Regions from separate parts of the Burkholderia thailandensis E264 genome, predicted to be linked through region 1. Evidence: predicted binding sites of a transcription regulator. Region 1 holds the regulator's gene; the other holds the start of a gene.
The links. Region 1 encodes NrdR, which represses ribonucleotide reductase genes. Its sites were predicted from a motif close to CACNANATNTNGTG; they were not measured.
Positions count from the first base shown of each region.

Region 2: BTH_RS21435 (ribonucleoside triphosphate reductase) is a predicted target of NrdR. The motif match lies at 4,526-4,539, and genes of this name have one in related genera.

Region 1 is NC_007651.1:1,545,037-1,558,903, reverse strand. It holds gene BTH_RS19240 (type IV pillus assembly protein) at 1-318, opposite strand, end outside; gene BTH_RS19235 (hypothetical protein) at 315-725, opposite strand; gene BTH_RS19230 (GspH/FimT family pseudopilin) at 722-1,282, opposite strand; gene nrdR (transcriptional regulator NrdR) at 1,468-1,947, opposite strand; gene glyA (serine hydroxymethyltransferase) at 1,954-3,201, opposite strand; ZMP/ZTP riboswitch at 3,348-3,448, opposite strand; gene BTH_RS19215 (SDR family NAD(P)-dependent oxidoreductase) at 3,656-4,402, shown strand; gene ybgC (tol-pal system-associated acyl-CoA thioesterase) at 4,488-4,979, shown strand; gene tolQ (protein TolQ) at 5,158-5,835, shown strand; gene tolR (protein TolR) at 5,846-6,295, shown strand; gene tolA (cell envelope integrity protein TolA) at 6,292-7,296, shown strand; gene tolB (Tol-Pal system beta propeller repeat protein TolB) at 7,393-8,694, shown strand; gene pal (peptidoglycan-associated lipoprotein Pal) at 8,712-9,224, shown strand; gene ybgF (tol-pal system protein YbgF) at 9,244-9,993, shown strand; tRNA gene BTH_RS19175 (tRNA-Lys) at 10,063-10,138, shown strand; gene BTH_RS19170 (DMT family transporter) at 10,787-11,707, opposite strand; gene BTH_RS19165 (aminotransferase class V-fold PLP-dependent enzyme) at 11,811-12,944, opposite strand; gene BTH_RS19160 (proline dehydrogenase family protein) at 12,946-13,867, opposite strand, start outside.
Region 2 is NC_007651.1:2,015,308-2,033,421, reverse strand. It holds gene BTH_RS21455 (nitric-oxide reductase large subunit) at 1-1,058, shown strand, start outside; gene BTH_RS21450 (metal-sulfur cluster assembly factor) at 1,138-1,476, shown strand; gene BTH_RS21445 (hypothetical protein) at 1,499-2,632, shown strand; gene BTH_RS21440 (NnrS family protein) at 2,779-4,002, shown strand; gene BTH_RS21435 (ribonucleoside triphosphate reductase) at 4,593-6,356, shown strand; gene nrdD (anaerobic ribonucleoside-triphosphate reductase) at 6,362-6,568, shown strand; gene BTH_RS21425 (anaerobic ribonucleoside-triphosphate reductase activating protein) at 6,587-7,306, shown strand; gene BTH_RS21420 (putative zinc-binding protein) at 7,524-7,976, opposite strand; gene BTH_RS21415 (ubiquinone anaerobic biosynthesis accessory factor UbiT) at 8,017-8,496, opposite strand; gene BTH_RS21410 (U32 family peptidase) at 8,552-9,439, opposite strand; gene BTH_RS21405 (ubiquinone anaerobic biosynthesis protein UbiU) at 9,480-10,514, opposite strand; gene BTH_RS21400 (NAD(P)H-dependent flavin oxidoreductase) at 10,602-11,819, opposite strand; gene BTH_RS21395 (hypothetical protein) at 12,049-13,371, shown strand; gene BTH_RS21390 (Crp/Fnr family transcriptional regulator) at 13,348-14,037, opposite strand; gene hemN (oxygen-independent coproporphyrinogen III oxidase) at 14,049-15,500, opposite strand; gene BTH_RS21380 (methyl-accepting chemotaxis protein) at 15,649-17,571, opposite strand; gene BTH_RS21375 (NnrS family protein) at 18,102-18,114, shown strand, end outside.

The sequences.
Region 1 (13,867 bases):
ACCGCTTGCCAGCGAATCGCATGCAAGCTGCCCGTCGGCGCCGACGGGGCGCCCCGCAGCGCAGCCGAACAGCCCCGGCACAGAGCGCGCATCAAGCGCATCGAGCGGCACGAAACCCGCCAACTGGATCTGTTGCGAGATCAGCGCGAGCGCCGCCTGCGCCGCGTCGCGCAGGCGCGCGGCATCGGCCGCCGCCGAATAGGCTGCGCGCTGCACGCGATAGAGCGTCATCGCGGCAAGCAAAATCATCAAGCCGAGCGCCATCGCGATCATCACCTCGATCAGCGTGTGCGCGCGCCAACGTGTTGCTCCCATCATTGGTGATCCGTCGATGCATAAGCGAGCGTCACGCACGGCTTCGCGACATCTTGGGCCGCCGTGACATCGCCGTCGCAATGCCGCGGCCCCGCGGCGCCCGCCCCCAACCTCTCCCATTCGACCCGTACACTCGAAATACCCGCACCTGAGCCCGTCGCTACGAGCTTCCCGTGGCGCAATCCGGACATCGACGCATCCCAATCGACGCCCGACAGTGCCCCGGCTCGCGCCATCTCGGACCACGAATCGGCAACGATCATCGCCTGCTCGCGCGCCGCGGCGTCACGCTCGCCTCGCATCGCCGCGAGCAATGCGGCGACCACACCAAGTGCCGCGACCGCGAGCAGCGCGCACGCGATCGCCGCCTCGAGCAACGTGCTCCCACGCATCGACCGAGAGCGCATCATGCCGCCGCCCCGCAGCCGCCCTCGAAAAACCGCACGCGGCCGCCCGCCGCGATCCGCAGGCAACGACGCCAGCGGTCGCCGCGCCACGCGCCCGATGCGTCACTCGGTGCAAATTCGAAACTCCGGAAGCCGCCGATCACCTGGCCTGCGGGCGGCGTGAATATGACGTCGACAGTCGCCCCCGTCACGGCGACTCGGGCATCACGCGCGATACGGCGCAACACGCGCATGCCGCGCTCGCCATCCGAGACGGCGACGGCCCAGCCGCATGACCAGTCGGTCGTCCCGTCATCGCACGGCCGTCCCGCCGCAATACAGTTCGCGGCCGCGGCGCTGCGGCAGAGCACCACGCGCGCGCCGAGCCTCACCGCCTCGCCGCGCGCATAGGCAAGCGATGCGCCGAACACGCGCGCACGCGCGTCGACCCGGTCGCGCATCCGAGCGCCCGCGAACGTCGGCACGCTCAGTACCGCGACAAGTGCGACGATCACGAGCGCGACCATCAATTCGACGAGCATGAAACCCGCCACCGCCCGACTGCCACGCTCCGATCGCATCGCCCTCTCCTGGAACCCGATGCGCCGACTCTACGCGTGCCGGCGAACGCCGACCATCCGCCGAACGGCCGAGTCGCGCGCCGCAATCGAACGCACGACAATCGCCCAGGCGAGCACGCACACCGCGTGCTCCGCAGGAGAAACGAATGGACTGGGAAACGAAACGGGAAACGGAATGCGCGAACTCAGCGCTTGCGCGGCGGTTTCGCGGGTGCCGCGCGGCGGAACTCCTCGATCACGTCCGCGAATTCGGAGACGTCTTCGAACCGACGGTAGACAGACGCGAAACGCACGTAGGCGATCGTATCGAGCTGGCGCAACTCGTTCATCACGAGTTCGCCGAGCTTTTCGCTGCGGACTTCGCGCTCGCCGGACGCGAGCAACTGATATTCGATGCGGGCGACCGCCGCGTCGATCGCATCGGCCGCAACCGGGCGCTTGCGCAGCGCCAGTTTCATGCTGGCGACGATCTTGCGGCGGTCGAATTCGGTGCGGCTGCCGTCCTTCTTCACAACGGCCGGCAACGCCAGCTCGACCCGCTCGTACGTCGTAAAACGTTTGTCGCAGGCCGAGCAGCGCCGACGCCGGCGGATCGCGGCGCCGTCTTCCGACACGCGCGAATCCACCACTTGCGTATCGTCGTGCCGGCAGAACGGGCAGCGCATGGCCGATCAGCGATAGACCGGGAAACGCTTGGTCAGGTCGGCGACCTGCGCGCGCACGCGCTCGATCGTCGCCGCGTCTTCCGGATGCTCGAGCACGTCGGCGATCAGGTTGCCGACCAGTTCGGCTTCCTGCGGACCGAAGCCGCGCGTCGTCATCGCGGGCGAGCCGAGACGCACGCCGCTCGTCACGAACGGCTTCTCCGGATCGTTCGGGATCGCGTTCTTGTTGACCGTGATGTGCGCATTGCCGAGCGCCGCTTCCGCGGCCTTGCCGGTAATGTTCTTCGCGCGCAGGTCAACGAGCATCACGTGGCTTTCGGTGCGGCCCGACACGATGCGCAGGCCGCGCTTGACGAGCGTCTCGGCCAGCACGCGCGCGTTCTCGATCACCTTCTGCTGGTATTCCTTGAATTCCGGCGACAGCGCTTCCTTGAACGCGACGGCCTTCGCCGCAATCACGTGCATCAGCGGACCGCCCTGGATGCCCGGGAAGATCGCCGAGTTGATCTGCTTCTCGTACTCGGCCTTCATCAGGATCACGCCGCCGCGCGGGCCGCGCAGGCTCTTGTGCGTCGTCGTCGTGACGAAATCGGCGTGCGGCACCGGGTTCGGGTAGACGCCAGCGGCGATGAGGCCCGCGTAGTGCGCCATGTCGACCATCAGGTACGCGCCGACCGCCTTCGCGATCTTCGCGAGACGCTCGAAATCGATCTTCAGCGCAAACGCCGAAGCGCCGGCGACGATCAGCTTCGGCTTGTGCTCGTGCGCAAGCTTATCGGCGGCTTCGTAGTCGATGTCTTCGTTCTCGTTCAAGCCGTAGCTCACGACGTTGAACCATTTGCCCGACATGTTGACGGGCGAGCCGTGCGTCAGGTGGCCGCCATGCGCGAGGCTCATGCCCATGATCGTATCGCCCGGCTTGAGCATCGCGAAGAACACGCCCTGGTTCGCCTGCGAGCCGGAGTTCGGCTGCACGTTCGCGGCTTCGGAGCCGAACAGCGCCTTCACGCGGTCGATCGCAAGCTGCTCGACGATGTCGACGTATTCGCAGCCGCCGTAATAGCGCTTGCCCGGGTAGCCTTCCGCGTACTTGTTCGTGAGCTGCGAGCCTTGCGCCGCCATCACGGCCGGGCTCGTGTAGTTCTCCGACGCGATCAGCTCGATGTGCTCTTCCTGGCGGACGTTTTCCTGCTGGATCGCTTGCCAGATCTCGGGATCGACGTTCGCAATGGTGCTTTGGGCTCTGTCAAACATACGGTTTCCGTTAAGTGTGTACAGGTTGACCGAAGTGGCCAAGTAACGTCGCGCAGCCGGCAGCGCAACCGGCTCGACGCGGCGGAGGAATTCCGAGGAACGCGAGGCGGGACAGCCACCGGCAAAGCACGCAACGCGGCGCGCACAACGGCTGCCCAGGCGAACGGCAAAAGCGACGCCCCGCGCTTCACGGTGGGATGCTCCACCTTGACCCCGAAAGGTCGTATCGCCAGTCACGCAGGGGGTATTGAGCACGCTAGTTTATTGGATGCGCCATGAATAGGCAACCGCGTGCGGCAGTCCCCACCTATATTAGGGGACAAATCCATGAGGGGCGCCGGGCGGGGGTTTGCCGCGAGCGTCGCAGACGGGCGCGCCGCTCCTTGCCGCACCGCCGCGATGTCAGTAGGCTAACGAGTTCCCCCCAGCAAGCATCGTTTTAGGAGCTGCAGCAATGATCGTGTTCGTCACCGGTGCGTCGGCAGGTTTCGGCGCCGCCATCGCCCGCGCCTTCGTCAAGGGCGGCCACCGCGTCGTCGCCTCCGCTCGCCGCAAGGAGCGCCTCGATGCGCTCGCCGCCGAGCTCGGCGGCGCCCTGCTGCCGATCGAGCTCGACGTGCGCGACCGCGCGGCCGTCGAGGCCGTGCCGGCCGCGCTGCCTGCGGAATTCGCCGCGATCGACGTCCTCGTCAACAACGCGGGCCTCGCGCTCGGCGTCGAGCCCGCGCATCGGGCGAGCCTCGACGAGTGGCAGACGATGATCGACACCAACTGCTCGGGCCTCGTCACGGTCACGCGCACGCTGCTGCCCGGCATGGTCGAGCGCGGCCGCGGCCACATCTTCAACCTCGGCTCGGTCGCGGGCAGCTATCCATACCCGGGCGGCAACGTCTATGGCGCGACCAAGGCGTTCGTGCGCCAGTTCAGCCTGAACCTGCGCGCCGACCTGATCGGCACGCCGCTGCGCGTCACCGATATCGAACCGGGCCTCTGCGGCGGCACCGAATTCTCGAACGTGCGCTACCGCGGCGACGACGAGAAGGCGGCGAACGTCTACGCAAACGTCCAGCCGCTCACCGCCGAGGACATCGCCGACACGATCTACTGGATCGCAACCCGTCCCGCGCACGTGAACATCAACACGATCGAGATGATGCCTGTCGCGCAGGCGCCCGCCGGTCTCACCGTCCATCGCGGCTGATCGCGCCGCCGGGCCGTATAGGCGGCCCGGCGAAGGCAACATTCCGTTACGAATCAGGGGAATCGGGGTCGCCTGTTCCGGTAGAATGCGCGCCATGATCGAACCCAGCCGACAGCCCGACGCGGCACCCGACTTCGCGTGGCCGGTCCGCGTGTATTACGAGGACACCGACGCCGGCGGCATCGTCTACTACGCGAATTACCTGAGATTCTTCGAACGCGCGCGCACCGAGTGGCTGCGCGCATGCGGAATCGACCAAAGCCGGATCGCCGACGAAACGGGCGCGATTTTCATCGTCCGCCAAGCGGACCTCGACTATCGCGCGCCGGCGCGGCTCGACGACACGCTGCAAATCATCTGCAGAATCGCGCGCATCGGCCGCGCGAGCGTCGAATTCGAACAACAGGCGTGGCGGGCAGACACGCTGCTCGTCGCGGCCGACATTCGGATCGGCTGCGTCGACCGCTCGGCGTTCAAGCCGACCGCGATCCCGGCCCCCGTCTTCGCCGCACTCGAACGCGGGCCGGCCATAAAGCCGGCAAGCCGTGTCAACGGCGCATGCGTGAGTGCCGTTTAGACAAAGCCGATGAACTCGACCCCATGATCCGCCACTAAGCAGGATTCGGCGGAGCGTTTCCGGCGACGCACCGCGCGAGCGCGGCGCGCAGCCGACCGCTCCACCCGGACGCCGCCGGAGCGCGCCGGCCGGGCGCATTCTGGCCAGGCCTCCCCGAAGGGACGTTACACAAACCTCTATGAACACTTCTCAAGACCTGTCGATCATTTCCCTCGTCCTCAACGCGAGCGTGCTCGCCCAGGCGGTGATGGGGCTTCTCCTCGTCCTGTCGCTGATGTCGTGGACGTTCATCTTCCGCAAGTGGTTCGCGATCCGCCGCGCCCGCGCGCAGACCGAGCGCTTCGAGCGCGACTTCTGGTCCGGCGGCGACCTGCAGGCGCTGTACCAGAGCGCCGCGAACAACCGCCACACGATCGGAGCGCTCGAGCGGATCTTCGAATCGGGGATGCGCGAGTTCCTGAAGGCAAAGGAAAAGCGCCTGAACGATCCGGCGCTGCTCCTCGATGGCGCGCGCCGCGCAATGCGCGCATCATTTCAGCGTGAGATGGACGTCCTCGAATCGAATCTGTCGTTCCTCGCGTCCGTCGGCTCGGTGAGCCCGTACATCGGCCTGTTCGGCACCGTCTGGGGGATCATGAACTCGTTCCGCGGCCTCGCGAACGTTCAGCAGGCAACCCTCGCGAACGTCGCGCCGGGCATCGCCGAAGCGCTCGTCGCGACCGCGATCGGCCTGTTCGCCGCGATTCCGGCCGTCGTCGCGTACAACCGCTACGCGCACGACATCGACCGCCTCGCGATCCGCTTCGAAACGTTCATCGAAGAGTTCTCGAATATCCTGCAGCGCCAGGCGCAATAAGGAGCACGCGATGGCCGGCACTCCCATTCGTTCCAGCATGCGCGGCGGCCGCTCGCGCCGCTCGATGGCCGACATCAACGTCGTGCCCTACATCGACGTGATGCTCGTGCTGCTCGTCATTTTCATGGTGACGGCGCCCCTCGTCGCGCCGTCGATCGTCAATCTGCCAACCGTCGGCAACGCCGCGCCCCAGGAGCAGACGCCGCCCGTCGTCATCAACATCCAGGCCGACGGCAAGATGAGCGTCCGCTACAAGGGCGATTCGGGCGCGTCGCAGGAAGACACGATGACGAAGGCCGAGCTCGACAGCTTCATCGCTGCGCGCCAGGCCGACCATCCGGATCAGCCCGTCGTGATCGCGGCCGACAAAACGGTTCAATATGACGCGGTGATGACCGTGATGTCCGATCTGAAGGCGCGCGGCGTGAAGCGCGTCGGTCTGCTCGTCAAATCGCAATGAAGCCTCGCCAGCCGCGCACCGCCGCCTATCCGCCCCGGCCGCCGCGCGAGCGCGGCACAGGCCGCGCGTTCCTGCTTGCCGCGCTGATGCACGTACTGCTCGCGCTTTTCCTGTACCACGGCGTGCATTGGCAGAACAGCACGCCGGCCGGCGCGGAGGCCGAGCTGTGGACGTCGGTGCCGGATACGTCGACGCCGCAGCCGGTGCCCGCGCCGCCCGTGAAGGTCGCTCCTCCCCCGCCGCCCGTGAAGAACGAGGAAGCGGACATCGCCCTGCAGCAGAAGCGGCGCGAGCAGCAGGCCGCAGCCGAACGCGAGGCGCAGCTCGAGGAGCAGCGGCGGCAGCAGCAGTTGAAGGCGCAACAACTCGCCGCGCAGCAGGCCGCCCAGCTCGCCGCACAAAAGGCCGTCGAGCGCGAGAAGCAGAAGCAGGCCGAGAAGCTCAAGCAGCAGCAGCAGTTGGCGGAACAGCAGCGCAAACTCGAACAGCAGAAGCTCGAGCAACAAAAGCTCGAACAGCAGAAGAAACAGGAACAGCTCGCCGCGCAGAAGAAGGCGGACGCCGAGAAGGCTGCGAAGGCGGCGGCCGCCAAGGCGAACGCCGCGGCGAAAGCAAAGCTCGACAAAGAGCGCCAGGCGCGCCTCGCGCAATTGCAAGGCATGGCGGGCGGCGGCTCGGGCGGCGGCGAAGGCCTCGCGAAGAGCGGCACGGGCACGGGCTCGGGCGGCAACGCCGCGTCGCCGGGCTATGCGGACAAGGTCCGCCGGCGCGTCAAGCCGAACATCGTGTGGGCGGGCGAGCGCGACAGCCTCGTGACCGTCGTGGCGATCCGCTGCACGCCGTCGGGCGACGTGCTCAGCACGTCGATCCGCCGGTCCAGCGGAAATTCGGGGTGGGATCAGGCGGTCATCAGCGCGATCCAGGCATCGGTGCCCCTGCCGCCCGATACCAACGGTCGCACCCCATCCGAGATTACGATTACCTTCAAGGCGGCGGAATGAGCGCGTTTGCGCTTACACTCCCGCCGTCGCACCGGGAACGAATCGGGTATTTTTGAGTCTCTGCGGTTGCGCAGCGTACATACGGGAACAGGAAGCATGAGTTTGATGACGAAGCTAGGTTTCAGGGCACTGGTGGCCTCGTGTCTGATTGCCGCGGGCGGTGCCGCCCACGCGCAGGTGAATGTCCTGATCACAGGCGTCGGCTCCACCCAGTTTCCGATCGCCACCGCGAATTTCGTCAACGAAGCGAGTCTGCCGCAACAGGTCACGTCGATCGTGCGCGCCGACCTCGCGAGAAGCGGCAAATTCACCAACGTCGACGCGGGCGGCACGCCCGTGCCGGAAACGGCGTCGGTCGATTTCGGCGCGTGGAAGGCGAAAGGCGCGAATGCGTTCGTCGCGGGCAGCGTGAGCCGCGAGCCGAACGGCCAGTACAAGGTCAACTTCATCCTCTACGACACCGTCAAGCAGCAAAGCCTCGGAGGGCTGTCGCTGACGACGTCGAACGACAACGAGGGGATGCGCAAGACCGGCCACAAGATCGCCGACTACATCTACCAGAAGCTGCTCGGCGTGCGCGGCGTCTTCAACACGCGCCTGTCGTACGTGCAGCGCACGGGCAACGTCTACAAGCTGCTGATCTCCGATTCGGACGGCCAGAACGCGATTCCCGCGCTGACGAGCAAGGAACCGATCATCTCGCCCGCGTGGTCGCCGAGCGGAACGAAGGTGGCGTACGTGTCGTTCGAGCTGAGGAAGCCCGTCGTGTACATTCACGATCTGCCGACGGGCCGCCGCTACGTGATCTCGAACCAGAAAGGCAACAACAGCGCACCCGCATGGTCGCCGGACGGTCAAACGCTCGCCGTCGCGCTGTCGCTCACGGGCAATACGCAGATCTATTCCGTCAGCTCGACAGGCAGCGGGCTGCACCGCCTGACGCGCAGCAGTTCGATCGACACCGAGCCGTTCTACTCCCCTGACGGCAAGTGGATCTATTTCACGAGCGATCGCGGCGGCGCGCCGCAGATCTATCGGATGCCCGCCGGAGGCGAGAGCGCTGGCGCCGCTCAGCGCGTGACGTTTACCGGCAGCTACAATACGAGTCCGCGCATCAGCCCGGACGGCAAGCTGCTTGCGTACATCTCGCGCACGGGCGGGGGCTTCAAGCTGTACGTTCAGGATCTGCAAACGGGTGCGGCGAATGCCGTCACCAACACGACGCGCGACGAATCGCCGAGCTTCGCGGCGAACGGTCAGTACATTCTGTACGCTACGCAATCGGGGGGCCGCAGCGTGCTGGCTGCCGTTCCGTCCGACGGCAGCGCGCCGCCGCAGATCTTGTCCGTTCAGGGCGGCGCGATTCGCGAGCCGTCCTGGGGGCCCTTCATGCAATGACCACAAGGAGAGTAACCATGATGTCGAAAAAACTTCGTCTCGCGTTCGCGATGCTGATGATCGGCGCGCTCGCCGCGTGCAAGTCGGGGGTGAAGCTCGACGAACACGCGAACCAGGGCGGCGCCGTCAGCACGCAACCGAATCCCGAGAACGTCGCGCAAGTGACCGTCGATCCGCTGAACGATCCGAACAGCCCGCTCGCGAAGCGCAGCGTCTACTTCGATTTCGACAGCTACTCGGTGCAGGACCAGTACCAGCCGCTGCTGCAGCAACACGCGCAATACCTGAAGAGCCACCCGCAGCGCCACATCCTGATCCAGGGCAACACCGACGAGCGCGGCACGAGCGAGTACAACCTCGCGCTCGGCCAGAAGCGCGCGGAAGCGGTGCGTCGCGCACTGTCGCTGCTCGGCGTCGGGGATTCGCAGATGGAAGCCGTGAGCCTCGGCAAGGAAAAGCCGGTCGCGCTCGGCCACGACGAAGCGTCGTGGGCGCAGAACCGCCGCGCGGACCTCGTCTATCAACAGTAAGTAACGGAAGAATCGCTGTATGACGCACCGTTTTTCCTGGCTGCGCACGGCCGCCGCGCTGTGCGTGGCAGGTGCGGCCCTCGCGGCCGCGCCGGCGCACGCGGGCCTCTTCGACGACGACGAGGCCCGCCGTGCGGTGCTCGACTTGCGCAGCAAGTCCGACAGTCTCGCGAGCCAGCTCGCCGCCGCGCAACGCACGATCCTCGATCAAACCAACCGTCTCGACCAGCTGAACCAGCAGGTCGCGACGCTGCGCGGCGAGAACGAGGATTTGACGAACCGTCTGACAACGCTCGAACGCCAACAGAAGGAGTACTACACCGATCTCGATACGCGCCTCAAGAAATTCGAGCCGCAGAAGACGACGGTGGACGGCGTAGAAGGCACGGTGCAGCCGGGTGAAACGGACGCGTTCAACGCGGCGTCGCAGCAGTTCCGCAACGGCAACTTCAAGGGCGCTGCGGCTTCGTTCCGCGCGTTCATCGCCAAGTACCCGCAAAGCCCCTATCAGCCGACCGCGCAATACTGGCTCGGCAACGCGCAGTACGCACTGCGCGACTACAAGGGGTCGACTGCGACATGGCAGGGACTCGTGAAGAACTATCCGCAGCACCCCCGTGCCGCGGATGCGCTGATCGCGATCGGCACCAATCAACTCGAGCAAGGCCAGAAGGCGGCCGCGAAGAAGACCCTCGAGCAGGTCGTGTCGCAGTTCCCCGGCTCGAATGCGGCGGAAACGGCGCAGAGCAAGCTGGACGCGATCAAGTGACGACGTACGACGCGACCGGCCGAAGGGTTGACACCCCTGCCGAAGGGTCGCTATAATTTCGCCTCTTTTGGGTCGTTAGCTCAGCTGGTAGAGCAGCGGACTTTTAATCCGTTGGTCACTGGTTCGAATCCAGTACGGCCTACCAAGAAAATCAAGGGCCTGGCGTTCGCGCCGGGCCCTTCTCGCATCTGCGGCGTCTACGCTGAGCGCCGCATCAGCAACGCCGAAGAGACGCTCATCGTCGAGTCGCCCGTGCTTGTTCCGACGCAGGGTCGCACGCCTCGTGCTCGACGCTTCTCCCGCTCCAGAGAAACACGCGCCACTCACGTTGACGACAAGCGACGCGGCCGGTTGCGCTGTTGCGCTTCGCGCCATTCGGCTGCGTCAACGGGCACGCGCGCCGTCGTCCCGATTCGCATCGCCGCGAACGCCGGCGCGCCGCAACGAGATGCCCGTCCGATGAGCAACGCATGGCTCGACTCTTCGAAACGACGCGCCCGAACGAATCTCCGCTTTCCACGCAGCCGCCCCGCCTTCCAGGCTCACATCGCCTCGACCGCAAACGTCGCCCAGCGTATGACATAGACAGCCACGGCCAGCGCGAGCGCAATCAGCCCGCCTTCGATCAACGCAATGCCTGCCGACACGAATCGATTCATGTTCACGAGCCCCTCCGCATGGCATGAATGCCGTTCGATTGTTGCCCGGGTTCTTGCGCAGCGAGCGCGCCCATCGGCGCAACGCGATTCGATCTCAGCGAATCAACGTGGATTCCGCGCCGACGGATACGGATTCATGCACCTCTTCTCGACGGCTGAACGCCCGCCGTCTTGCCGATCTTGCCGCGCGCATTGACCAACGCAACGCCGATCAACGTGATGCCGCCGCCCAACAGCGTGATCAGCAACGGCTGCTCGCCAAGCCAGACCCAACTGATCAGGATCGAAAGCGGCGGCGACAGATACAGAAAACTCGTGACCTGCGAGGCGGGCGCCCGCCGCAGTGCGAAATTCCACGCGATGTATCCGACGAAAGTCGGCGCGATGCCAAGCCATGCCAATGCGGCGAGCCGGGCGTGCGACGCATCGCCGATTGCGGCGGCGAGATGCGGCGCGCCGAACGGCGCGGCGGCGACGGTCGCCGCGGCGAATGCCGCCGCCGTCACGCCGAGCGATCCGACGCGACTGAGGATCGGCTTGAGCCCCACCGAATAGATCGCGAGGCCCGCAACGCTCACGAGCACCCATAGCGCCGCCGGCTCCATCCTTAACCCCTGCCCGCTCGTGACGACGACCAACGCGACGCCCGCAAGCGCGATCATGAAGCCCGCCGCCTTGATCATCCCGATCGATTCGCGCAGCCAGATCGCGGACAACAGTGCGGTCGCCCCCGGTGACAGCGCGATGAGAATCGCCGCGGTGCCGCTCGGAATACGCGTCTCCGCGTAAGCGAGACAGAGGTGATAAACCGTCAATCCGAGAATGCCGAATATCGCGATTCTCGGCAGATCCCGCGCGGCCGGAAGCGCAAAGCGCTTGACCACCCATAACACCGCAAAACTGATCGATGCGACCAGCAATCGCGAAAAGGCGATCTCGCTGGGCGTAAACGCGCCCAAGCAGTAAGCGATGGCGGCATACGAAGAAGACCACGTCAACAAGGCAATGCCGATAGCTCCTAAAGCCCGGCCATCGAGGCGTCCGTTTGTTTCCATCCGTTTGATGTTCCTGTGATGCGGCGAGTGAAATGCTTGTTATGTATCGATGCCGATTCGATGAATAATGCGCGTCCCCTGATTCACCGAAGCAGCGTGCGCGTCACGTCGAACTGAAAAGCGCCCGCTCGAGGTCGTCGATATCGGACATCGCGTTCGTGCAATGCACGGATAAACGAATGGCCGATTCGTATCCGCGTGCGCCCAGATAGAGCGGCGTATGACTGCCCGCGATTTTCCATGCATTGATTCGATGTGATCTTAAATGATTAACGAGTTCGATGGGCGTCCGATCTCGATGCACGAAGCTCACGATCCCGCTGTGAACCGATCCCGGATGAAGCAACGTCACGTCGCCGCGAGCGGCGAGCCGCTCGCAAAGCGCCGCGTAGATCCGTCGGGCGGCATCGAGATCCCGGCCGCGCGCCTCGTCGACGGCGACCTTCAGCCCCATCGACGCCGCCAGATGCATTTCGCTCAATTCGAGCCGACGCGCGCTGTCGTCGTGCAATCGATGCCGGTCGAGCGCCAGCACTTCCGCCGCATGCAGATCGATCGGATGATCGCCCAAACGGTCGAGCCAGCGTTGCGACACGATCGCGAAGCCGGTGCCCCGCGGCCCGCGCAGAAACTTGCGGCCTGCAGCCGTCAGCAGGTCGCAGCCGATTCGCTGAACATCGATGTCGAGCTGGCCGGCGGACTGGCAGGCATCGACCGCGTAAAGCGCATGCGGACTCGCGTCGCGAAGGATGCGCCCGATCCGCTCGACCGGCAGCACGATGCCGCACCCCGAAGGGACATGAACCACGCTCGCGAGGCACAACGATTCACCGGCGTGCGTTTCGATCCATTGCAGATCGAGATCGCCGTTATCGAGCAGCGGCACGACTTCCAGTTCGAGCGCATGCCGCGCGCACAGCTTCTGCAACGCGAGCAGGTTGCCCGCATATTCGTACGGCGTCGTCCACACCTTGCCGCGGCCGCGCCACCCGGCGACGGCATTCACGCACGTCAGCCATGCCCGCGTGCCGCTGTCGAAAAGCGCGACGCTGCTGCTCGACCGCGCGTTCAGCAACGACGCCAAGCCGGCTCTCAACGCGTCCAGCGTCTCGGCGTGCAGGCGCTCGGCCTCGTACGCGCCGTGCTCGAACTCGGCGTTCAGGTAGGCGGTCATCGCGCGAATGACCGCCGGCGACGCCAGTCCCGCGCCCGCGGTATTGAAATGAATCGGGCGCATCTCAGTATTCGCCGCCGAATACGATGCGCGACGGATCGTGGATATCCGCAAGCGCCTGCAGGACGGTCTCCGGCGCTTCGGCGAGGCGATGAAGGAAATGAAGATACCAGTTGTCGCCGAACGTGCCGTAGACGCGGCACTTCACGCCGTCGCGACGGAGATCGCGCAGCCGGGTCGGCTGCACGCCGTGCAGCATCTCGATTTCCGCCCTGTCGGCCAGCAGCCCGTCGCGCATCAGGCGTTCGATGAGCGCCGGGTCCTGCGTCGCGAAGCTGCGGTCGATGCCGGCGTCCGTCATGCGGCGCGCCAATTCGGCGTAGCGGTCGTCCAGCGCGGGAGAGCGCGGCAGCGCCCGCTCCGGGATTTCGTCATAGACGCCCTTGACGAGCCGGATCTTGCGCCCGGTCCGCAGCACTGCGTCGAGATCGTCCGGCGTGCGGTGCAAATATGCCTGCAGCGTAATGCCGATATTCGCGTGCGAGGCGGCGAGGCGGTGGAACACCGACAGAATGTCGTCGACCATCGGGAAGCGCTCCATGCTGAGCGTCACGAACGCGCCCTTCTCGTCCGCGGCGGCGACGATGCGCCCCGTCACCTCGCACGCGAGATCGGGAGCGATCAGCAAGCCGACGTTGCTGAGATCGAAATTGAGTTCCGTGCGCCGCCCCAGCCCGCCGTGCGGCAACAGGTCGATCAATTGCAGATACTGCGCTTCGATGCGCCGGACCTCGTCGCGATCGGTGACGTTTTCGCCGACGTATTCGAGACCGACTTCGTATCCTTTCCCGGCCAGCAGGCGCATCCGGTCAACCGCGGTTCCGGCGTCGCCGGCGACGATGTAGCGGCTCGCCGGCACTTGCAGCCATTCGCGCAATGCGGTTCCTTGCCGGAAACGCTGCGAGTATTGCGGATTCGCGGCGAAT
Region 2 (18,114 bases), 470 kb from region 1:
GCCGCGTCTGGCAGATCCTGCTCTTCGTCGGCCTGCTGTTCTGGCTGTTCCTGATGGGCCGCGCGCTGATGCCCGCGCTGAAGAACAAGGCAACCGAAGGCCGCGGCCTGATCGCAATGGTGTTCCTGTCCGCCGCGTGCATCGGGCTCTTCTATGCGTCGTCGCTCGCGTGGGGGCAAAACACCCACTACTCGATGATCGAGTACTGGAGATGGTGGCTCGTGCACCTGTGGGTCGAAGGCTTCTTCGAAGTGTTCGCAACCGCGGTGATCGCCCTCATCTTCGCGCGCCTCGGCCTCATCCGCTTCGAAAGCGCGAACCGCGCGATCGTGATGGAAACGATCGTGTTCCTGTTCGGCGGCATTCTCGGCACGCTGCACCATCTGTACTTCACCGGCGCGACGACGTCGATCATCGCGGTGGGCGCCGTGTTCTCCGCGTGCGAAGTGGTGCCGCTCGCGCTCGTCGGCCTCGAAGGCTGGCAGACGTATCGCAAGTCGCAGGCCGCGCCGTGGGTTCAGTCGTACAAGTGGGCGATTCTCTGCTTCGTCGCGGTCGGCGTGTGGAACACCGTCGGCGCGGGCCTGCTCGGCTTCTCGATCAACCCGCCGATCTCGCTCTACTACGTGCAGGGCCTGAACATGACGCCCGCGCACGGCCACGCCGCGCTGTTCGGCGTGTACGGGATGCTCGGCATCGGCCTGATGCTGTTCTGCCTGCGCGGCATGTCCGCTCGCAGCGTGTGGAGCGACGGCCTGCTCAAGCCCGCGTTCTGGCTGCTGAACGTCGGCCTCTTCATGATGGTGTTCCTGTCGATCCTGCCGTCAGGCATCTATGAAGCGTACGCGAGCGTGACGAAGGGCCTCTGGTACGCGCGCTCGCCGGAAGTCGTGCATGCGCCGATCATGAACGCGCTCGTGTGGCTGCGCGTGCCGGGCGACGTCGTGTTCGCGTTCGGCGTGCTGTATCTCGGCTGGTTCGCGCTTCGCCTGCTGCGCCGGCCCGTGCCGCCGCAGCCCGACGAGCGCGCCGTCGGCCAGGCCGCGCAGCGCATGTAAGCTGCACTCTCGCGCAGCCGGCGGGCCGTGCATGTCGCGCGGCCCGCCGGCCCCTCCCCTTCCTCCGTTCGGAGCAATCATGTCGAATTCCTCAGCGATCCGTTGCGAAACGCCCGACGAACTCGCACTGCGCGAAGCGCTCAAGGAAGTCATCGATCCGGAGATCGGCGTCAACATCGTCGACCTCGGTCTCGTCTACCGGATCGAACGCACCGAAGAGCGCATCGTCGTGACGATGACGATGACGTCGCCCGCCTGTCCAATGGCGGGCGTCGTGATCGACGACGTGCAGGCGACGCTCGGCGGGTTCACCTCCGATGCGTTGCCCGTCGACGTCGATCTCGTCTGGGAGCCGCCGTGGGCGCCGAAGATGATGAGCGACGCCGCGCGCGAGCAGATGGGCTGGCCGATCGCCTGACGCGCTTCACGCCCTCGAGATCATGCGCGCCGCCATGCAACCGACCGCTTCGCTCGCCCGCGCGATCGTGCGCGTCGCGGCGGGCGGCGTCATCGTCGCGCTGCTCGCGTGCGGCATCGCGACGGGCCTGGCGCGGCTCGGCGCGCCCGCGCCCGCACATGCCGTATCGAGGCTCGCGTGGCACGGCGTGCTGATGATCCCGGTGTTCTTCGGCGCGGTGATCGGCGTCGAGCGCGCAGTCGCGCTCGGCGCGCGCTGGGCGTATCTCGTGCCCGCGATGGCCGTCGCGGCCGGCGTCGCATTGCTGGCAGGCGCGCCGCCGATGCTCGCCGCCGCGCTGCTGGCCGGCGCGGCGAGCGTCGCGCTCGCCGTCAACGCCGCGGTGCTGCGGCGGCAAACCGCGCTGTTCCTGTGGGTGCTCGCCGCGAGCGTCGGGTGCTGGTGGGCGGGCAATGTCGTCTGGCTGCTGACGGGCGATCCGTTCGCGGCCGTTGCGTGGTGGCTCGCGTTCCTGATCCTGACGATCGCCGCCGAGCGGCTCGAGCTCACGCGCGTGCGCCCGCTGCCGCGCGGCGCGAGCGCCTGCTTCTGCGGCATCGCCGCGTTGCTGCCCGTCGCCGCCGCGCTCGCGCCCTGGCAGCCGCTGCCCGCGTTGCGGCTGTTCGGCGCGGGCGAGCTGCTGCTCGCGTGGTGGCTGATCCGCCATGACATCGCGCGCCACACGGTGCGCCAGCGCGGCCTCACGCGCTTCATCGCCGTCTGCCTGCTGTCCGGCTACGGCTGGCTCGCGGTCAGCGGCGCGCTCGGTCTGAACGGCGCGCTCGCGCCGGGCCATCCGGCGCACGACGCCGCGCTGCACGCGCTCACGCTCGGCTTCGTGTTCTCGATGATCCTGGGGCACATGCCGATCATCGTGCCGGCCGTCGCGCGGCTGCGCGTCGCGTATCGGCCGTTCTTCTATGCGCCGCTCGCGCTCCTGCACGCGGCCGTCGCGCTGCGCGTCGCGGGCGGTCTGCTCGATGCGTTCGCGCTGCGGCGCGCGGGCGGCGAACTCGCCGCGCTCGCGATCGCGAGCTTCGCCGCGACGCTCGCGATCGGCGTCGCGCTCGCGCGCCGTTCGGCGTCGCAACGCGGCGCTGGCAAGCGCGCCGTTTAGTTCACCGCATCCGCCACGTCAACGCGCGGACGCGCGTGCCTTGCGCGCGGACAACAACGCAGCCGCGCAATCTTGTCGCAGCGCACGCGCGCGCTTCTTCTCCTATCATGCATCAAGAAAGCAACATATCGAAAAAGGGGAACGTCATGCCGCTCGTTCGCTCGACGAACCACAGCCCGCTCGCGCCGCCCGACGGCCCTCGCGCCGCGCTATGGTCGACCGGCTTCCGGCCCTTCTATCTCGGCGGCGCCTGCTTCGGCGCGATTGCGATGCTCGCGTGGCTCGGCGCACTCGCGGGCCACGACTCGGCCGGGCACGCGGCGCCCGCGAGCGGCCTGTTCTGGCACGCGCACGAAATGGTGTTCGGCTTCGGCGGCGCGATCGTGTCCGGCTTTCTGCTGACGTCGCTGCGCACCTGGACGTCGACGAATCCCGCGCAAGGCCCGTCGCTCGCCGCGCTGTGGCTGCTGTGGTTGGCTGGCCGCGTGCTGATGTGGACGGGGCCCGGCTGGGCCGCGGCCGCGGTCGACGTCGCGTTCCTGCCGGCGATCGCCTACGCGCTCGTTCGTGCGCTGATCGGCGCGAAAAATCGGCACGGCATCTTCCTGCCCATCGCGCTCGGCATGCTCGCCGCACTCAACGCGCTCTTTCACCTGTGGGTCCGGCAAGGACACGCCGACTGGGCGCTGCGCTGCGTCGATCTCGCCGCGGGGCTGCTCGTGCTCTTCATCGTCATCATCGGCGGACGCATCATCCCGTCGATCACGACGGCCGCTCAGCCCGGGTTGCCGGTCAAGCAGTGGCGGATCGTCGAATCGTCGGTGATGTCGGTGACGCTCGCCGCGCTGATCGCCGACGCGATGCGCGCGCCCGCGCCCGCGATCGCCTCGCTCGCCGGGGCGGCGGCCGCGCTGCACACGGCGCGGCTGGTCGGCTGGCGCTTCTGGGCGGTCCGGCGGCGGCCGATGCTGTCGATTTTGCACGCCGCTTACGCATCGATCGTGGCCGGCTTCGCACTGACGGCCTTGAGCGCGTACGGGCTTGTCGCGCATTCGCTCGCGCTGCACGCGTTCACGACGGGTGTGATCGGCTGCGCGATCATCGGGATGATCACGCGCACCGCGCTCGAGCATACGGGACGCGAGCCCGTCGCAAATGTCGCCGAGCGCGTGTGCTACGGGCTGCTGATCGCCGCGACGCTCGCGCGCGTCGCGGGGCCGTGGCTCGCGCCCGCCGCGACGGCGCAATGGCTCGTCGCCGCCGGTGTCGGCTGGACGGCCGCGTTGCTCGTCTACGTCGCATGCTATGCCGGACTCCTGACGTCCCCCGCGCCGGCCGCGCCCGGTTCGGACGCGAAGACCAGCGGGTAGGCGGGCGGCGGCACGCATCGTTCCCATCACCCGCATCGCGCGCATTCGCGTTCGACATCGCTCGTCGACGAGCCCGCCGCAAAGCGCGCGGCGCTCAATCGAATGCGGGCGGCCGCCGGCCGTGCCGCCACACGGTACCCGTTGCGCGCGCAACGGTCCGGCGGCTGCGCCCGCCGGTCCCCCGCGGCCAAGCGCGCCGTCGCATGCCGATGCGAAGAACGCCGCCGCGCCGACGGCAAATCGCTCGACGAGATGGTGCCTGACCGTCCGGCGACTGCCGCCCCGCTCTCCGCGCTCGCGCGCCTCGTGACGTCCGCACATCGCGGCGCTCACGCTCCCGCCCGCGGCCCCCTCCCTATCGTGCCCTGAAGCCGCTCATCGGCCGCAGCGCCGCGCATCCTGCTGCCCGCGCGCGCCGCGCATCCGATCCGCGCAACCTCGCCGCCGATGCCGCAGCCCGAATTCGCATCGCCTTAATCGCCGTCAAGTACGCGCCGAACTTCGGCGAATCGACGTTGACCATCACAACATCTGGTATTTAGCATTCAGCCCATCACCAGATTTTGTGCCACCACCGAGAGAGGCCCACGTTGTCCGAGACCCTGCACCCCAGCGCCGCGTCGAATCCGGCGTCGCGCGACAAGCCGCTGATCGACGTCGAATCGTCGATCAACGAATACCTGGACCGGCAGGACTGGCGCGTCAACGCGAACGCGAACCAGGGCTATTCGCTCGGCGGCCTGATCCTGAACGTGTCCGGCAAGGTGATCGCGAACTACTGGCTGAGCCACGTCTACCCGAGCGCGATCGGCGAAGCGCACCGCAACGCGGATCTGCACATCCACGATCTCGACGTGCTGTCCGGCTATTGCGCGGGCTGGTCGCTGCGCACGCTGCTCACCGAAGGGCTGAACGGCGTGCCGGGCAAGGTCGAGTCGGGGCCGCCGAAGCACATGTCGAGCGCGGTCGGCCAGATCGTGAACTTCCTCGGCACGCTGCAGAACGAATGGGCGGGCGCGCAGGCGTTCAGCTCGTTCGATACGTACATGGCGCCGTTCGTGCGCCGCGACGCGCTCACCTACGCCGAAGTCCGGCAGTCCGTTCAGGAACTGATCTACAACCTGAACGTGCCGTCGCGCTGGGGCACGCAGACGCCGTTCACGAACCTGACGTTCGACTGGATCTGCCCCGAGGATCTGCGCGAGCAGGTGCCCGTGATCGCCGGCGAAGAGATGCCGTTCACGTACGGCGACCTGCAGCCCGAAATGGACATGATCAACCAGGCGTACATCGAGGTGATGCAGGCGGGCGACGCGGCGGGCCGCGTGTTCACGTTCCCGATTCCGACCTACAACATCACGACCGATTTCGACTGGCACAGCCCGAACGCCGAGCGCCTGTTCGAGATGACCGCGCGCTACGGCCTGCCGTACTTCCAGAACTTCATCAATTCGGAGCTGAAGCCGAACATGATCCGCTCGATGTGCTGCCGCCTTCAGCTCGACCTGCGCGAGCTGATGAAGCGCGGCAACGGCCTGTTCGGCTCGGCCGAGCAGACGGGATCGATCGGCGTGGTCACCGTGAATTGCGCGCGGCTCGGCTATCTGCACGCGGGCGACGAGCGCGCGCTCTTCGCGCGGCTCGACACGCTGCTCGACTACGGAAAGGAAAGCCTCGAGATCAAGCGCGAGGTGATCCAGCACCACATGAACAACGGGCTCTTCCCGTACACCAAGCGCTATCTCGGCACGCTGCGCAACCATTTCTCGACGCTCGGCGTGAACGGCATCAACGAGATGATCCGCAATTTCACGCGCGACGCGCACGATCTGACGACCGACTGGGGCCACGCGTTCGCGCTGCGCCTGCTCGACCACGTGCGCGCGCGCATCGTCGAGTATCAGGAGGAAACGGGCCACATGTACAACCTCGAGGCGACGCCCGCCGAAGGCACGACGTACCGCTTCGCGAAGGAAGACCGCCGCCGCTATCCGGACATCCTGCAGGCGGGCACGCCGCAGATGCCGTACTACACGAACTCGTCGCAGTTGCCGGTGGGCTTCACCGACGATCCGTTCGAGGCGCTCGAACGCCAGGACGACCTGCAGCGCAAATACACGGGCGGCACGGTGCTGCATCTGTACATGACCGAGCCGCTGTCGTCCGCCGACGCGTGCCGCACGCTCGTGAAGCGCGCGCTTACCCGCTTCTCGCTGCCGTATCTGACCGTCACGCCGACCTTCTCGATCTGCCCGAAGCACGGCTATCTCGCCGGCAGCCACAAGTTTTGCCCGAAGTGCGACGAAGCGCTGCTGCGTCGCAAATTGTCTCAATCCCAACCGATGGAAGCCTGAACATCATGACGACACAAGCCAACTCACAAGCCGCCCTCGCCTCGATCGCGCTGTCCGACGACGAACGTCAGCCATGCGAAATCTGGACCCGCGTGATGGGCTACCATCGCCCGGTCTCGTCGTTCAACGTCGGCAAGCAAGGCGAATTCCACGAGCGCAAGTACTTCCGAGAACGCGAAATGGGCGACGTCGCGATGCGCGCGGCGGCGTAAGCGCGGCTCGCTCACGCGATGAACCTCGCCCTCCCCCGGCGTCATCCGCTCAAGGTGGGCGGGCTCGTCCCGTTCACCGCGACCGACTATCCCGGCCAGCTCGCCGCGGTCGTGTTCGTGCAGGGTTGCCCATGGCGTTGCGGCTATTGCCACAATCCGCACCTGCAGCCGCGCTCGCGGCCGGCCGAGATCGAATGGGACGCGCTGCTCGCATTCCTCGCGCGCCGCGTCGGGCTGATCGACGCGGTCGTGTTCAGCGGCGGCGAGCCGTCGATCGATCCGGCGCTCGCCGCGGCGATCGACGACGTCAGGCGGCTCGGCTTCAAGGTCGGCATGCACAGCGCGGGCACGCACCCGCGGCGACTCTCCCGACTGCTGCCGTCACTCGACTGGATCGGGCTCGACGTGAAAGCGCCGTTCGACGACTACACGCGCACGACACGCGTGCGCGCGAGCGGCGGCCATGCGCGGCAAAGTCTCGAAGCGGTGCTCGCGAGCGGCATTGCGTACGAATGCCGGACAACCGCGCATCCGGATCTGCTGCCCGAGCCGGCGCTGCTGCGCATCGCGCACGAACTCGCCGATCTCGGCGTCGAGCGTTACGTGCTGCAAGTGTTTCGAACGCAAGGATGCGGCGATGGCGCGCTGAACGCCGCATCGCTCGCCGGCTATCCGAGCAATGCGGTGCTCGGCCAGCTCGATCGCCTGTTTGCGGATTTTGCGATTCGGCGCGGGTGAGCCGGTGCGCTTCGGCCGTGTCTGTTCCGGCGCTCATTCGGCGGCTCATTCGGCGACTTCCCCGGCGCAATCGCATTTCCCGCGCCGTATTCTCCGCGCCTCCCCGCTCGGCTTCGCGCATGCCGCAACCGCCATCGCGGGCTCGATCGCCGGACTGCCGATCGAGTCGAGTCGCCGCCGCGCCGCCACGCGGCCCGCGCATCGGATATCGCGAAAATCAGCGCTTGTGTTGAAGCGCGGCGTCGGCGTCCTCGCCCGCCTGCGCGAGTTCGGGTTCAGGCTCGGGTTCTGGCTCGCCGCTCGCGAGCCGCTCCGCTTCGGCTTTCGCGATCGCGAGAATGCGACGCGCGTCGTCCGGGTCGAAATCCTCGTGAAAGCGCTTTCTGACGCCGTGCTCGCCGAGCTGCAAATGCGCGTTGGGCGCGATCCCGTGCCGCTCGAGACTCTTCTTCGCGCATACGAGCGGGCACCCGTCGATCGCGAGAATCGGCCGCCCCGAATGCGCGACCTTCAGCAGCGACGGCACGTCGCCGCCGACGCCCGCGATGCACGACATCTCCGCATCGCCGCCGCGGTCGAGCCGCACCGCGACGTGATTCGCGAGCTGCGCGACGTTCGAACACCCCGAGCAGGAATAGACGATCGGCAGCGTTTTCGTTTCGTGCTTCATTCCGGTCTCCTGATCGCTCTTCCGTGCGTGCGTTCACGTATCAGTCCGACATTGCGCCGCGCTCGATCGGCGGGCGTCGAAACAGCCGCGTCGGCAGCCATCGCTCGATCGAAAGCACCGACAGGTCGATCGCGTCGAGCGAATTCTTCACGAGCAACCCGAGTTCGGTATCGCCTTCCATGGTCAGACGCCGGCTGAAGAACAACGTGTCCGGGTCCTCGCGGCGCTGCGAAACTAGATAGAAGTCGTACGCGGTCGCGCCGATCGTCAGATCGACGTCTCGCCCGCCGGGCAGCGCCGAAAACGTCCCGCGCCGGCAGACGAAATCGAAAGCAATGCCGGCGTCCTTCACCTCGATGCGTAACGGACGCCCCTCCAGCAACGCGAGCGTCTCGGCGGGCAAATGCCGGCGCAGCACGAGATTGATCCCGCTCGCGAACAACAGCGCGCCCGGGTACGCGGGCAATTTCGACAGCAGCTTGCCGAGTGCCGGCGGCAATTGAAAAAGCGGAGCATTCATCGTGGGTTCCTCATCATTCCGTCCGAAGCGGCACGGCAAACGCCGCGCCGCGCCCTCAGCGCGCGACGCGCTCGAGGCCCGGCCTGCCGTACCAGTAGCCGTTGCACGACGCCTCCGGCATCCTGTCGTGCAGCGCGGCGAGCGCGTCGCCCGCGTCCGTGCGGCCGCTCAGCACGCCGTGATACGCGTCGATCACGTCGGTCATGTGTTGCGATTGCGGGCTCAACCGGACGACGTCGACGTTCAGCGCACGCAGCGCGTCGATCTCGCCGATCAGGTTGTAGACGCGCGCGGACTGCGTCGAAATGCCGTTGAGCACGAGGAACGGCTCGCCTTCGCGGGTGTGCAGCGGCAGGCCGTCCGGATGTTCCATGCACACGTACTGGCAGTTGTCCTTCGGGAAATTGCGGTTGCGCGCGGTGAAGCAGCGCGCGGAAAACGCGAGCGGTATGCGGCCGTACGCGAACACCTCGGTTTCCAGATGCGCGGGCCGCTCGGCCTGCATCTGCGCGAGCCCCGCCTCGCTCATCTCGGGCGGCATCACCCAGCGCCGCGCGCCGAGCTCGGCGAGCATCGCGAGCGTCGGCGGGTTGTAGACGTTCAGCCACGGCCCCGCGACGAACGCGCGCGACGCGCTGCGGCGCACCGCGCCCATGTCGTTCGCCTCCACCAGATAGCGGCCGTTCTCGGCGATCTCGCGCATCGTCTTCAGATCGCGGCCCGATTCGAGCAGCACCTGGGTCGACAGCACGACTTCCTTGCCGGCCTCGGCGAGCATGTCGGCGATCTCGATCCAGTCCGCGAAGCGCAGCTCGTGCCGGCGCGAGCAAACCGTCTCGCCGAGATACACGATGTCGACGGGCGTCTCCGACATCGCCTGATAGAACTGCATCGTCGCGATGCGCGGCCAGTAGTACTGCACCGGGCCCAAAGCAATTTTCATGATCCTCGCTCCCGCATTCAGGCATGCGCCGTCGTGCGTGTCATTTCCACGGCCGGTGGTAGGCGCCGAGCGTATGCTGCTGCCCTTCCGCGACCTTGTTCAGTTCCGTCATCCACGCGGGCTTCACGTAGTAGCGCGCGAGGTTCGATGCGCACTGATCGATCGCGTCGCGCCAGACGCGCGTCACCTGCGCGACGTACGCGGGGCTGCGCTGACGGCCTTCGATCTTGATCGCCCGTATGCCGATCTGCATCAGCTTCGGCAGCAGTTCGAGCGTGTTCAGGCTCGTCGGCTCCTCGATCGCGTAGTAGCTCTCGTCGGCCACCGTGAAGCGCCCCTTGCAGAGCGTCGGATAGCCGGCGTTCTCGCCGTCTTCGTAACGGTCGATCAGCACGCCGTTCAGCCGCGATTCGAGGCCGTCCGGCGTCTTCTGCCAGCGCACCGCCTTCGCGGGCGAGCACACGCCGCGCGTGTTCGGCGATTCGCCCGTCGCGTACGACGACAGCGCGCAGCGCCCCTCGACCATCACGCACAGACTGCCGAAGCCGAACACCTCGATTTCGACCGGCGTGTTTTCGGTCACCTGCTCGACCTGCGCGAGCGACAGCACGCGCGGCAGCACCGCGCGCGATATGCCGAAGTGCTCGTGATAGAAGTTGATCGCCTCGTAGTTCGTCGCCGAGCCCTGCACCGACAGGTGCAGCCGCAGGTCCGGATAGCGCTCGCGCGCGAAACGCATGAGCCCCGGATCGGCGACGATGATCGCGTCGACGCCCGCGTCGGCCGCGCGGCCGACCGCTTCCCGCCATGCGGCCCAGCCGTCCGGCTGCGGATACGTGTTGAGCGCGACGAGCACCTTGCGGCCGCGCTCGCGCGCGTAGCGAATGCCGGCGTCGATCGCCTGCGCGTCGAAGTTCAGGCCGGCGAAGTTGCGCGCGTTCGTCGCGTCGCGAAAACCGAGATACACGCAGTCCGCGCCGTTGTCGACCGCGGCCTTCAGCGCGGGCAGGCTGCCCGCCGGGCACACGAGTTCGATCGGCGCGGCGCCCGTCGCGAAGTGGCTGCTTTGCGTCATGGCATGACGGCTCCATCAAAGAAACGAGAAACCGCTCGCGGCGTGTCGGCGAGCGGCGGAAACGGGCGTCGCCCGAAGCGGGCGGCGTCAGCCCAGTGCGGGCAGCGGCGCGCGCGCCGGCTCGGGCGCGATCGCTGCGGCGGCCGCGCGCTTGACGCCCGTGAGCAGATAGTCGATCAGTTCGCGCACGGAGCGGATCTCATGGCCGAACGGCAAGACTTCCGAGCCCCGGAAAAACAGCCCTCGCTTGATGTCGCCCGCAAGCGCGAACGCGAGCCGGGTATCGATGCAGAACTGCCCGTGCTTCTCGATGCCGTCGCGCAACCCGCACTGCTGCAGGCAATCGAAGCCGACGAGGCACTTGCGCGGCTTCGCCGCACGCTGAAGCTTCCTTTCCCGCTCCAGATAGTTCGTGAGCCAAGGCGTTCTCACCGCGCGCGCCGGCAGACCCGCGACGCTCATGAACGTGACGATGTCTTCCGGCCCCGCCTCGACGAGCACTTTCTTGAAGTTCGGATGCGCGTCGCCCTCTTCGGTCACGGCGAATGGCGTGCCGAGCTGCACCGCGCTCGCGCCGAGCGCGAACAGTTGTTTCGCCTGCTCGTGAGTGTGAATGCCGCCCGCCGCGATCAGCGGAATGCGCTCGCGCTCGATGCCGAGCTCCTTGAACAGCGCGAACGTGCCTTCGAGCACCGCAGGAAACGCGAAATTCGGATTGTTCAGGCTATCGGTCGTCGGCGCACCGAGGTGGCCCGCCGCATAGCGCGGGTTTTCGATGACGACGGCGTCGGGCAGGCGGTTCTTGCGCATCCACTTCTTCAGCACGAGCCCGATTCCGCGCGCATCCGACAGGATCGGAATCAGCGCGACGTCGGGGAAATCGGCGGTCAGCTCGGGCAAGTCGAGCGGCAGCCCCGCGCCCACGACGACCGCATGCGCGCCGCTCTCGCACGACTGGCGCACATACGACGCGTACTCGGACAACGCGCGCATCACGTTGACCGCGACGAGCCCGCAACCGTTCGCGAGCGTTTTCGCCGCGTGGATCTCGCGATCGAGCGCTTCGAGGTTCGCCGCGTCGATGAGCGCGCGATCACGCGAGCGGCCGGTGCGCGCCATCAGATCGGGATGATGGCGGCGCAGGTCGACGCTCGAGATCGTCCCGCACGCGCCGAGCGACGCGACCGTGCCGGCAAGCCGGTGCGCGGACACGCCGACGCCCATCCCGCCTTGCACAATCGGCAGCAGCGACCTGCCCTTGATCACGAGATTCCTGAATGCGGTTTTGACGACGGACACGGACACGGCGAATTCCTGAAAGGGGCGGCTTACGCCCGGTGCGTAAGTGTGCGGCCGAATGCGTTCTCGCCGCCTTAATCGGCGTCAAGGTCTGGGTGCGGACCGCGCGACAATCCGGGATTATGATCAGAATACCGAAACATGGAGGCGTCGCGCGCCGCCGAAGGGTCGGCTGACGCGCGACGCGCCGGCCGCCCCCTTCGCCGCGCCATTCGCCGAACGCACTCTTTTCGCCATGCAGCGCAAACTCGAACTCGATCGCTCCCCCCCGCTGAACGTGCCGCTGCGCTTCTTCGCGAGCGCGCCGCTCTTCGCGATCGCCGCGGCGGGGTTGCTGCTGTGGGCGGGGCCGGACGCGCTCGCGTCGCGCTGGTCGCCCGCCGCGCTCGCGCTCGCGCATCTGTGCGCGCTCGGGATGCTCGCGACGACGATGGTCGGCGCGATGATTCAGATCATGTCGGTCGCCGCGGGCGTCAGGATCGCATCGCCCGTCGCAAGCGCCACGGCGATCCACGCGTGCCTGGCGCTCGGCACGCTGCTGCTCGCGGCGGCGTTCGCGCGCGCGGCGCCCGCGCTGTTCGCGCCCGCCGCGCTGCTGCTCGGCGTGGCGTTCCTGTGGTTTCTGCTCGTCTGCGCGATCGGCTTCGCGCGTCAGCGGCGACACATGCCGGCAGGCGCCGCGAGCGTGATGCGCACCGTACGCCTCGCGTGGCTCGCGCTCGCCGCAACCGTCGCGCTCGGCGCATCGCTCGGGCTCGCGCTCGGCGGGCATCTGCGCGCCTTCTCGATCGGTCTCGTCGACCTGCACGCGACCTGGGGGCTGGCCGGATGGGTCGGGCTGCTGACGATCGGCATCTCGTACCAGCTGATCCCGATGTTCCAGGCGACCGAGCCCTATCCGCGCGCCGTCACGCGCTGGCTGGGCCCGGGTGTGTTCGCGGCGCTCGTGGCGGCTTCCGCCGTCGCGCTCGGTCCGGCCGATCGCTTCGGCTTCGCCGCCGACGCGATTCGGATCGCGCTCTACGCGCTGTACGCGGCCTACGCCGCGTGGACGTTCTACTTGCTTTGGACGCGCAAGCGCCCGGAGGCCGATACGACGACGTTGTTCTGGCGCACCGCGATGGCGAGCGCCGGTTGCGCGAGCGTACTGTGGATCGCCAACACGGGTGCGGGCGGCCGCGACGTCGCGGTCACGGTCGGCGTGCTGCTGATGATCGGCGGCGCGTGGTCGGCGATCAACGGAATGCTCTACAAGATCATCCCGTTCCTGCTGTGGTATCACGCACAAAAGGCGAGCGAGACCGCGATTCCCGCGATGCCGAAGGTCAAGGACATGCTGCCGGAACGCGCGGCGCGCCCGCAATTCTACGCACACGTCGCAGCGCTGCTGCTGCTCGTCGCCGCGAGCGTCGCGCCGGCCCCGTTCGCTCGGCCGGCCGCCGTCGCGTTCGGCGTATCGGCCGGCTGGCTCGCGCTCAACATGCTCGGCGCATGGCGGCGCTACGCGCGAATCCGGCGGCGCGTCGCGTCTGTGTCAATACTGCATCTCCGAGCGTAGCCGGTCGACATCGGGAATGAAGATGTCGCGGCCGTTGACGATGACGAGCTCGCGCGTGCACAGATCGCGCAGCACGCGCGAGAAATGCTCCGGCGTGAGATTCAGGCGCGACGCGATCGCCTTCTTGCCCGTCTCGAGCCGGATCTGCATGCCGGATTCCACGGGCGTGTCGGTCTGTTCGAGCAGATAGCTGATCACGCGCTGCGTGCCCGAGCGCAGCGAATACGTCTCGACGTCGACGACGAGCTGATGCAGGCGCATGCTGAGGCTCGCGAGCATCCGGCGCGCGAACGCCGGATTGTGATCGAGTTCCTCTGTCACGACAGCCTTTGTCACGTGCAGAAGCAGCGTGTCGGACAGCGCTTTCGCCGTCACCGCGTAAGGCTTGTCCATGAACATCACCGCTTCGCCGAAGCTGTCCCCCGGCCCGAGCAGGCGCACGATCTTCTCGATGCCGAGCGGCGAGAACGAGCTCAGCTTGATCTGGCCGTAGACGATCATGTGAAAACCGCCGCACGGATCGCCGCGGCTGAACACCGTCTGCCCTCGCGGCACCTGCACGCGCATCGTGCCGCGCGCGAGATTGTCGAGCTCGCCGCGCGACAGCACGCTGAAGAGCGGCAACCGCGCGAGAAAGTCCTGGACCGGAATCTTGCTTTCCTTCATCACGCCACCTTCTAGATCAACTTCGAATAGGACGCCGAGGCAGGCCGGCCGAGATACGCGTCGAACACCATGCCGATCGCGCGCACGAACATGCGCCCCTTCGGCGTAATGGCGATGCGCTCCGCGTCTATCGTGAGCAGCCCGGCGTCGCGATACGGCTCGAGCTGCGCGAGCTCGTGCGCGAAATGCCGCACGAAATCGACGCCGTGCCTGCGGCCGATCTCCGCGAAATCGACGGGGGTGCTGCACATCACTGTCATGATGACCTCGCGGCGCAGCAGATCGTCGGCGCTCAGCGCGAAGCCGCGCTCGATCGGCAGGCGTCCGGCGTCGAGCTGGCGATAATAGGTCTTCAGCGAGCGCGTCGACTGGCTGTACGACGCGCCGACCTTGCCGATCGCCGATACGCCGAAGCCGACGAGGTCGCATTCGGCCTGCGTCGTGTAGCCCTGGAAATTGCGGTGCAGGCTGCGCTCGCGCAATGCGTTGCTGAGCTCGTCGTTCGGCTTCGCGAAGTGGTCGAGCCCGATGTACACGTATCCGGCGTCGAGCAACCGCCGCGTCGATTCGATGAAGATGCGCAGCCGGTCTTCGGCGGCCGGCAGCTCCGATTCGACGATCAGGCGCTGCGCCTTGAAGCGGCTCGGCAGATGCGCATAGTTGTAGACCGCGATGCGGTCGGGCGACAGCCGGATCACCTCGTCGAGCGTACGCGAGAAGCTCGCCGGCGTTTGTCGCGGCAGCCCGTAGATCAGATCGATATTGACCGATTCGAACCCGGCCGCGCGACTCGCCGCGAGCGCGCGCTCGACCATCGGCAGCGGCTGGACCCGGTGCACCGCCTCCTGCACCGCCGGATCGAAATCCTGAACGCCGAAGCTCGTCCGGTTGAAGCCGAGCGCCGCGAGCGACTGCAGCGTGCGCTCGTCGACCGTGCGCGGATCGATCTCCACGCCAAGCTCCGCGTGCGGCGCGAAATCGAAGTGATCGCGCAGCGCGCGCATCAGGCGCGCGAGTTCGTCGATCGCGAAGAACGTCGGCGATCCTCCGCCCAGATGCAGCTGCGTCGTCACGCGGTCGCGGCCGAGATCGGGTGCGACGAGCTCCATTTCGCGGATCAGGTAGTCTACGTACGCACTCGTTCGGGTGTGATCCTGCGTGATGATCTTGTTGCACGCGCAGAAGTAGCAGAGCGACTCGCAAAACGGCAGATGCAGATAGACCGACAACGGCGGGTTGCGCTCGGCCGACGCGCGGCGCGACAGATGCTCGCGGTACGCGCGCTCGTCGAATGCGTCGGAAAACCGGTCGGCCGTCGGATACGACGTGTAGCGCGGTCCTTGCCGGTCGAAGCGCCGGATCAGCGCTTCGGATATCTGAACGTCCGCGAATGCGGAAACGTCGTGGTGGGGAGTGGGCGCGGTCGTATCCGCGCCGTCGTTCGAATGCGTTGTCATGTCCATCTGCTTGTACCCTGGCATGCCGCGCGAAACGCCGGCGTTCCATTGTCGGTCGCGCGGCTCGGGCGGACTTGATGCAAATCAACCTCCGACATTGCACGCATGCCGCCGAGCGGGCGGCCTGCGTATACGCTGAAGGGCTATGTGCCCGCTACGCGAGCACGAAGCGCCCGACAAGCTTTCCCATGTGCTCGGCCTGTTCGCGCAGCGACGCGCTCGCGGCCGCCGATTCCTCGACGAGCGCCGCGTTGCGCTGCGTCACTTCGTCCATCTGCGTGATCGCCGCGTTGACCTGCTCGATCCCGTCGCTTTGCTGCTCGGACGCCTTCGCGATTTCGCTGACGACGGTGTCGACGCTCCGGATCGACGCATTCACGCTGCGGATCGCGTCGTCCGCGCGCTGGAACAGCAACGAGCCGTCGGTCACGTGGCGAATCGATTCGTGAATCAGCTCCTTCACGTCCTTCGCGGCGGCGGCGCTGCGGTGCGCGAGCGCGCGCACCTCGCCCGCGACCACCGCGAAGCCCTTGCCCTGCTCGCCCGCGCGGGCCGCCTCGACGGCCGCGTTCAGCGCGAGGATGTTGGTCTGGAACGCGATGCCTTCGATCACCGACACGATCTCCGCCATCCGGTTCGAGCTGTCGTGGATCTTCGTCATCAGCGTCACCGCGTGCGTCATGATCCGCCCGGTGTCCGCCGCGCGCTCGGACGCCTCGGCGCTCAGCGTGCTCGCGTGCGATGCGTTCGACGCGTTGTGGCGCACGGTCGACGTCAGCTCTTCCATGCTGGCCGCCGTTTGCTCGAGCGATGCGGCCTGCGTCTCGGTGCGCCCCGACAAATCGAGATTGCCGGCCGCGATCTGCTGGCTGCCGACCATCACCGAATCGGCCACGCGCCGCGTCTCGGACAGCGTCTGCGCCCATACGTCGAGCAGCGCGTTGAAGCCGCGCTTGATGAAAGCGAATTCGTCGCCGCCGCGCACCGCGAGGCGCGCGCGCAGATCGCCGTCGCCCACCGCGCGCATGCAGCCGGACAACTGCGCGACATCCTCGTGCGTCGACATCGCGAAAGCGACGAAAAGATAGAGCGCGCACGCCACGAGCGCGACGCTCAATGCCAGGATCGCCGCCACCTTCACCTGCTCGGCGTGCGCGCGCGCCGCGAGGCGCTCGCGCAGTTGCTGCGCGAGCGCGCCGTGCACGCGATACAGCGCGTCGATCGCATCGCTCCCCTGCTGGAAATAGGTCTTCGCGTCAACCGGCGCGCCGCCGTGCGCGAGCGCTGCCGCCGTGCGTTGAAACGCCGCAACCGCACCAAGATCGACGCCATCCAGCGCGTTTGCGCCGAGCGTGTCCTTCGTGCGTTCGAGATGATGGCGAATCACGCTCATCTGCTCGGCGAGGCCGCCCGCGCGCACCGCGAGCTCGCGCTTGTCGGCGTCGCCGAGCGAGCCGCCGCTCAGCGCGGCCGATCCCTTGCCGCGCAGCACGCCGACCGTTTCGGCCGTACCCGGCAGCGCGAACAGCACCGAGTCGATCAGGTGATAGTTCGACGCGTCCGGATCGACGCCGAGCTGCGACGCAACCGCCAGGTCCTTCTCGAACAGGAAGATCGAGTGGATCACGTCGGTGTGCGAATCGAACAGCGCGGCGGCGGATGTGCCGAGCCCGCCCGCCGCCGCCTTTTCGTACTGGCTCGCGAGCGCTTCGACGAGCGCAACGACGTCGAACCGCCGGGTGTCGCGCACTTGCTGCTTGAGCGTCGCGACGAGACGATCGGCGCTCGCGTTCGCCGCGTCGAACTTCGCGCGCATCGCCTCGTTGCCCGCGAGCACCGAAGCGCCCGCGCCGCGCCGCACCTGCACCGCCTTCAATAGATCCTGCGTCGTTTCGAGGATCGTGATGCCGTCGCGCTCGCCCTGCGTCGTCGCATAGGCGTGCAGTGCGACGGCAAGCGTCGCATAGAGCGCGGCGACGAGCGGCACGATGAACAGCACGGCGAGAATCGCGAGCTTCCTGGGCAGCTTCATGCGCGCCATCAGGCGCATTCCAGGTCCAAACAGTTGCTTGCTCATTCTTGCCCCTTTTCGATGTGATAAGACGACCGCTTCGGCCTCGTTTCCGTATACGGATCGTTCGGCCCGATACTTAAGCGAGATCAATCACCAGTCCACGACATCGAAATCTACCCACGCCGCACAAATTGCTTAACGCTCGCGCTCTGCCTCATCCGTGCGCGCGACACGCGTCGCCCGCAAGCGCGTGTGGCGCGGCTCGCGCGCGCTGCGGCACTTGTTCGCGCCCGATCGACGCTTTCGCATTCATGCGTCGCTGTGCCGCATGCGCACAACGTTCTGTTTTCCTGACCATCGTTTGATACAGATCAAATTCGCACGCGACGCCCGGCATCGGCCGCGCCTTCGCCTGCCCCATCTTCAGGCACGCCCGGCATGCCGAGCTGCCCGCCTGCTGCGGGCCGCCGCGCCGCGGCCAGGCGGCACATACCCGAAATGCCATCGCGCCGCACCAGCGCTTGCGAGCATTGGACCTGCATGGCTTCACGCATTAAGATACATAATAAATGCATCTTAAATGGAGAGCCAACGTGAAGATTCCGC